One region of the Nonomuraea sp. NBC_00507 genome, then DNA from elsewhere that is predicted to be linked to it. Evidence: riboswitches for the same ligand, from Rfam matches in the RefSeq annotation. Region 1 holds a riboswitch; the other holds the start of a gene.

Region 1 (3,368 bases):
ACGCTGGGGGCGTCGTTCCCGCTGGACGTCCTCGTCGTGGACCAGCTCGGCTTGGCCAACGCCCTCGGCAGTCACATGGCGCTGGCGTGCGGGCAGCGGGTCGGGCATGAGAAGCCGCTTCCCGCCGCGTACGTCCTCGCCGACTACATGGCCCCCGGCACTCGGCTGCCGGACGAGCGGCTCCAGGCCGAGGTGCAGCGGATCAGGAGTGAGCTGGCCACCGGCCGGTTCCGGGATCTGCTCGACGCCACAAGGGCCCCGCTGACCCCGCGCCGATTCTGGGACAACCTGGTGGGCGCCCCTGCACGCACGGCCTTTCGCTTCTCCACCACGACTGCTCCGTGCCCATCATGAGGGGCTGATCCGGCCACGGTCGCGGCCCCGGTACCGGGGTCCGCGACCGGCGAGCAGGACTCCGGCTACTTCCGGCCGAGGGCGCGGAGCTGGTCCTGGCGCAGGGAGGAGACGTTCTGGTCCCACGGGTCGTCGGTGTACTGGTGGATGGCCCACGTCTTCCAGTGCGTCGGCGTGGCGACCGTGCCCTTGGCCTTGCTGTAGTGCGCCACCCACAGCGGGTACTCGCCCAGCCCCTGGCCGTACTGCTCGGCGAAGTTGTAGTTGGCGTAGAACAGCGGCGTGACTCCGGTCTTGGACTTCACCCGTTCCAGCCACGTCTTGGCCCAAGTGTTCACGTGCTCCGCTGACTGACCGTCCGTGGTCTCCAGGTCGAGGACGAGCAGGTCTCCGGCCTTGGCGGGCTGCGTGTCCAGCACGGAGAGGAAGAAGTCGGCCTCGGCGACGGGGTCGTTGGCCGGGTGCCCGAAGTGGTACGCACCGCGGACCATGGGAAGTTTGCCGACCTCCGCCCAGTGACGCGCGAACGAACTGTCGATGAAGTCGGTGCCTTCGGTCGCCTTGACGATGCCGAACTGGACGCCGCTGCCGGCCCAGTCGTAGGTGGATTCGTAGTGGGACATGTCGCGCCCCTCGATGAAGCCGTCCGCCTGTGCGGGACCCGCGAGACCAGCACCCGCCAGGGCGGTTACCAGAGCCAGTGACACGGTGGCCGTGATCTTGCGCAGAGCGCGGGAGGTGCCGGCGGCGGGGGTGTTGATCTTGGGGGCATGGATCGTACGATGCATGGCCATCGTGAAGGGGGTTCTCCTTGCTTCCATACCGCTTACCGGGTTAGCTGACGGGTTCGGGCGTGGAAGCTGCCCTACGGCATGGCATGCCGATTCACCCCAAGGGATGTGGGTCCCCGGTTCCGCGCAAGGCGGATTCAGCGGTCACAGGTCCGTCCTGTGATGCGTCTGGCGATGGTCGGGTAACGAACCGACAAGTCGGACGTATACCCCAAATACCCTATCTGGGTACATATCTGACATTAAGGCTACAAACGGATAGATTCCCAGTCAAGGGCTGGAAACGACGCTCTCCAACGTCCTCCACCTGCCTACAGCCAGCCGCGTTCCCTCGCCACCGCCGCGGCCTCGCTCCTGCTGCGGGTGCCGGTCTTGCCGATCGCCGCCGAAAGGTGGTTGCGCACGGTGCCCTCGGAGAGCCGCAGCAGCTTGGCGACCTCGGCGATGGCATGTCCGGCGCCGACCGCGACCAGCACTTCCCGCTCGCGCGCCGCCAGCGGGTTGATCCCGTGGATCAACGACTCGGTGGCAAGGACCGGGTCGACGACCCGGATGCCCCGACAGACCTTGCGCACCGCGTCGGCGAGGTCTTCGGGGGCGCGTCGCGTCAACGCCCCGGGTGCGCGCGGCGCTCTTCGGCTCCAGGCCGGGCAAGGTCGCGCAACCGACCAGTACGGCCACCTGGCAGGGCCTGATCCCAACGCTGTCGTGCGCTACGGCGCAGCCGGCTGGGGTCGTTTCATGAGCTGTCACAGGTTCCTGACGAAGGACTCCATGGCCGCCGTCACACGTGCGAGCACCTCCGCCGAGCCGACCGGGTTTCGCGTCTCCAGGCCGTGGTCGGCGCCCGGGACTTCCAGGTGCTCGACTGGGAGGGAACGGGCCACCTCAGACTTCCAAGCAGTGTCCGCGGTGCCGCCGACGAGCAGGGTGCGCGCCTTTGCGCGGCGCAATGCGCCGGTCACCTGAGGGTGATGCAGGAGCGGCGTGAGCCAGATCGCCGGCAGGTCGCGGTCGGCCGCGACCGAGGCGGCGAAGCTGGCCAGGGACTTACCCACCAGGAGCACGCGCCGGGCGTCGACCTCCTGTTCGACGTACCGGGTGACCTGGTCGATCACCCACGTGGGATAGTCGTCGGGCGGGAGGTCCGGCGGCTGCCACCAGACTTCCTGGGTGGTCCAGCCGTGTGCGGTCAAGACCGTCTTGGCATAGTGCAGCAGGGGCCGGGCCGGGACGTAGGCACGGCCGGGCAGCAGGAGGGCGACGCGGGCGGGGTCGTTGTCGGTCCTGGTCGGCCAGCCGAACATGCTTTCCGGATGCATACCCTCGAAGCTTAGGCTTCGGCCCACTCGGCCGTGTGCAGGTCCGGAGCTCCGATGGCTCGATCGTCACGCCTGCCGCGCGGTGGGTCGCGACGGCCGCCGTCAGCCCGAGCACCCGCGTGCCACGCCGGATGCGGGGCGTCAGCCCGACGTCGGTCAGGCGGAAAACAGGCTCACCTGGCATCGGCGGCGTTCCCCGGCTGGTGTGTGGGTAGGCGGGGCGGGAGGGCGAGACGGCAAGGTGACCGTGATGATGCAACTGGTCGAGGAGCGGCCGTACCGGTGGCGGATCGAGCCCGAGGGCGGCATGCGGGTGCCCGGCGTGGTCTTCGCGACCCGGGAGCTGCTGCCTGACCCGTCGGAGGATCAGGCGCTGGCCCAGGTCGCGGCGGTGGCGACCCTGCCCGGGATCGTGGAGGCCGCCTACGCGATGCCCGACATGCACTGGGGGTACGGGTTCCCGATCGGCGGCGTGGCGGCCACCGACGTGGCCGCGGGCGGGGTGGTCTCGCCGGGCGGGGTGGGGTTCGACATCTCCTGCGGCGTCCGGCTGCTGCTCGCCGACCTGCACGTGGACGACCTGCGGCCACGCCTGGACAAGCTGATGGACGCCCTCGACGTGTCGGTTCCGCGCGGCATGAGCAAGGGCGCGGTGTGGCGGCTGCACAGCCAGGCCGAGCTGGAGAACATCCTGGCCGGCGGCGCCCGGTACGCCGTCGAGCGCGGCCACGGCGAGCCCGGCGACCTGGAGCGCTGCGAGGACCGGGGCGCGGTGGCCGACGCCGACCCGGCCGGAGTCGGCTCCCGGGCGCGGGAGCGCGGGCTGCAGCAGGTCGGCAGCCTCGGCTCGGGCAACCATTTCCTGGAGGTCGAGGCCGTCGCCGACGTGTACGACGAGGAG
Region 2 (3,368 bases), 620 kb from region 1:
GCTCACGCCTCCCTGGACCACCCCTACGGCTCGGTGATCTGGCTACTGGAAGCGCTGTGGGAAGCGGGTGCCACCGAGCAGGTCACCGTGCTGGCCGGACGAGCCGCCTCCCACGACGACCCATTCCTGGTGGCCTGGGTGTTGAAGGAACTGCGGAGAATGGGGGCTACGGACCAGGTCGCCATGCTGCTGGCCCGCAACACAGCCGCTCACGCCTCCCTCGACCACCCGGGCTCGGTGACCTCGCTACTGGACGCGCTGTGGGAAGCGGGTGCCACCGAGCAGGTCACCGTGCTGGCCGGACGAGCCGCCTCCCACGCCGCCTTAGACTGGCCGGCCCCGGTGGCCGGCCTACTAGACACGCTGCGGGAGTTGGGGACGGAGGAGCAGGTCGCTATCCTGCTGACCCGCAACCCAGCCGCCCACGTCCGTCTCGACCACCCCTACGGCGCGAGGCCGCCGAGTTGGGAAGTGGCCGACCTGCTGGAAGCGCTGCGGCAAGTCGGTGCCACCGAACAGGTCACCGTGCTGGCCGAACGCCTTCCTGCCGCCGGAAGGTTTGATGAGTTCATGGGCATCGGCGATTACCGGGAGCGTTTTGCGTTCGGACGGGAACCCGACGGAATCCCTGCTCTCCCCTGGGGGTGGGAGGACCTGGACTGACCACAAAGCAGGTTTCATGCGGGTCAGCCGGGCGGGTCATGAGCGCGATCGCCACGTTGGTGATGTTGCTGGCCTCCTGCACGGCGTTTAGTAACCCGCTTCGGAAGATCTACTACAACCTCTCGACCACCGGCCTGTCAATCTTCGTCGCATTCGCGGTCGGCACCGTCGAGCTTCTCGACGTCCTTGCCGAACAGCTCAACGTCGCCGACCGTCAGCCCTGGGCAACTCTCGCCGCCGTGGACCTCAATGCCATCGGCTACGTCATCGTCGGCACCTTCTGCTGACATGGCTCGGCAGCGTCGCCTACTGGAAGCTCGCCAAGCTGGAGCAGCGCTACGCGGCCCCCACTTGCGAGCGACGTGGCGGTAAGCAGCATCGCCTCAACAATGATGTCGAAGAGAAACTGAGTACGAGCGATGCGCGCGTCGACGGCGCAAGTACTGCTCAAGAAGGCTGCAATGGGCGTTAACAGACAGCCCCGGACCCGCGCGATGCGTTGCCGTCCCTCGGCAGGCCAAACCGAGATTTCCAAGGCGCGCCATTCGTTCCGCTCTCAACCGAGGTCTCCCAAGCGAAAGCCATCCGAGCCGAGTGACTATGGTGGCCAGCAGGGCTCGCGGCAGCAATCCCTAAAGGACCTACGTCACGGTTACTGGTCCCGTCAGGTTCAGCCACAACAGCGTCCTGAGCGCCACCAGCCCCATCGGTTGATCCTCGCACCGCGCAATCGGAAAAGGCGGGGTCGATTCGCCTTCTCGTACGCAACGGGAGCCGAGAGCGGAAGCGGCCAGGCAAACTTTACCCACTCCCAAACCCGCTGCTGGCACGGCATTTCAGGCCTGCTCTGAGGCCGATACGCCGAGAATGAATTTGCTCCGCTTGCACCCTCTTTGGGATATATGTACCTTTTGCGTAATCGCGACACACGTCTTGGCGAGCTTCTCGTCGCATCGTTGCCGCTTCGTTGACCGGACCGTGCGCAGTCCTGGAGATCTTCAGGGCAGCGCCCGGCCGCCGAATCCGCGCCTCGCGGAACCGGGGACCCATCCTCTTTTCGGGGTGAATCGGACGCCAGCTCAGGCTGCGCCCGTAGGGCACTTCCAGGCCCGAACCCGTCAGCTAACCCGGTAGGCGGCATGGAAGCAAGGAGTCAATGCCCTCATGCCCAAGCCTCGGCTTGCCACGATCGCCCATACTCTCAAGAACCATCTCGATCTCCCCAGCAAGCGCTTCAGCCTCGCCATCGGCGGTGCGATCCTGGCCGGAACCACCGCCATCACAGGCGTAGCCGGCCAGGCGGTCGCTTCGTCCACCACCCAGCACAGCGCGGTCCACGAAGCTCAGCCGGAAACCGGATCGCTCGCCTACGGCGTGGATGTCTCCAGGTACCAGCCCGACTACGACTGGAACGCCAGCCCGGCCCAGTTCGGCATCATCAAGGCCACCGAGGGCGTGACCTTCCGCGACGCCTCGTTCACCCGCCACTGGAGCGAACTGGCCAAGAAGGGCATCGTGCGCGGGGCCTACCACTACGGCCACCCCTCCAACGACCCCATCGCCGAGGCGGAGCACTTCCTGTCCATGGTGAACTCCCAGCCCGCCAAGGCCGGCGACCTGCTGGTCCTGGACCTGGAGACCACCGACGGCCAGTCCGTCGCCGAGGTCAACTCCTGGGCCAAGGCATGGCTGTCGCACGTGAAGGCCAAGACCGGGGTCACCCCGATGCTCTACAGCGGCTGGAACTTCGCCAACACCTACGGCAAGGGCCTGGCCGAATACCCGCTCTGGGTCGCCCACTACAGCAAGCCCAAGGGCCAGCTTGCCCCGCCTGCCGACTGGAAGTCCTGGGCGATCCACCAGTACACCGACTCCCCCATCGACCAGAACGTCTCCGCGCTGACCCCTGACCAGTTGCGCAAGCTGGGCCGCTCCGCTGTCTGACGGAGGAGACGGATACAGCATCAGTCGGTCCCTCAAGGATGTGGCTCGGTAGAGGTCGGGAGGCAGTTCGCGCCCTTCCAACCTCTACCGAATTCCCTCCGCTTGACGGCGGATTCCGGCGCGCTCCCCGACGCCCAAAACGACTAAGTCGCTTAGGTAGTGTCAAGGGCGGACCTCACCCTCGGATGGACCATCGCCCTGGCCGGTGTCGTCCTGGCGATCTCCTCCTGCGCCGTAATCGCGTGACTTCGCGAGTCTTGCCTATGCTCACGCCGAGCTGTCGCGGATCTCTCCTCGATCCCAGGCCCACGGCTACATCGCGGCTCTTGACCACTGCCCCACCGCTACCGCAAGGCGGCCGTGGCGATCCGGTACGGCGACAAGTCCGAGAGCTTACATCCCATCTGACCTGCCGAAACATCGCATATGGTGGAAGGATGAAGCGTGCTGCAGCCATGGCGCTCGTGGTGTTCGCGTCTGTTTCATGCGGCGCGGCGGAGCCGGACGCGGCGCCAGCTCGTGTGCCAGGACGTCTGTTCCCGCAAACGAGAAGCCCGATTCACCGACGCCCGCGCCGAGTCCGACTGCACCGCCCGTGTTCAAGGCCAAAGTCTCGAACGTCTCCCGTGACCGGCTGCCCTACTCGTGGCGGCCCGGCTGCCCGGTCCACTATCGGGACCTGCGGCTCATCACGTTGTCCTACTGGGGGTTCGACGGCAAGCCGCACACGGGCGAGCTGGTCGTGCGCGAGACGGTGACCG

The links. A riboswitch is a leader RNA that binds a small molecule or an ion and turns the genes downstream of it on or off. The one in region 1 is predicted to bind cyclic di-AMP.
Region 2: another riboswitch for cyclic di-AMP. It lies ahead of OHA25_RS41015 (glycoside hydrolase family 25 protein); the one in region 1 lies ahead of OHA25_RS43965 (glycoside hydrolase family 25 protein).

What each region holds. Positions count from the first base shown of each region.
Region 1 is NZ_CP107853.1:9,126,165-9,129,532, forward strand. Features, by position in the region: gene OHA25_RS43960 (hypothetical protein) at 1-354, shown strand, start outside; gene OHA25_RS43965 (glycoside hydrolase family 25 protein) at 420-1,148, opposite strand; cyclic di-AMP (ydaO/yuaA leader) riboswitch at 1,163-1,298, opposite strand; gene OHA25_RS43970 (response regulator transcription factor) at 1,457-1,756, opposite strand; gene OHA25_RS43975 (hypothetical protein) at 1,895-2,467, opposite strand; gene OHA25_RS43980 (RtcB family protein) at 2,718-3,368, shown strand, end outside.
Region 2 is NZ_CP107853.1:8,507,994-8,511,361, forward strand. Features, by position in the region: gene OHA25_RS41005 (hypothetical protein) at 1-663, shown strand, start outside; gene OHA25_RS41010 (HoxN/HupN/NixA family nickel/cobalt transporter) at 702-950, shown strand; cyclic di-AMP (ydaO/yuaA leader) riboswitch at 1,669-1,815, shown strand; gene OHA25_RS41015 (glycoside hydrolase family 25 protein) at 1,828-2,607, shown strand; gene OHA25_RS41020 (M15 family metallopeptidase) at 3,203-3,368, shown strand, end outside.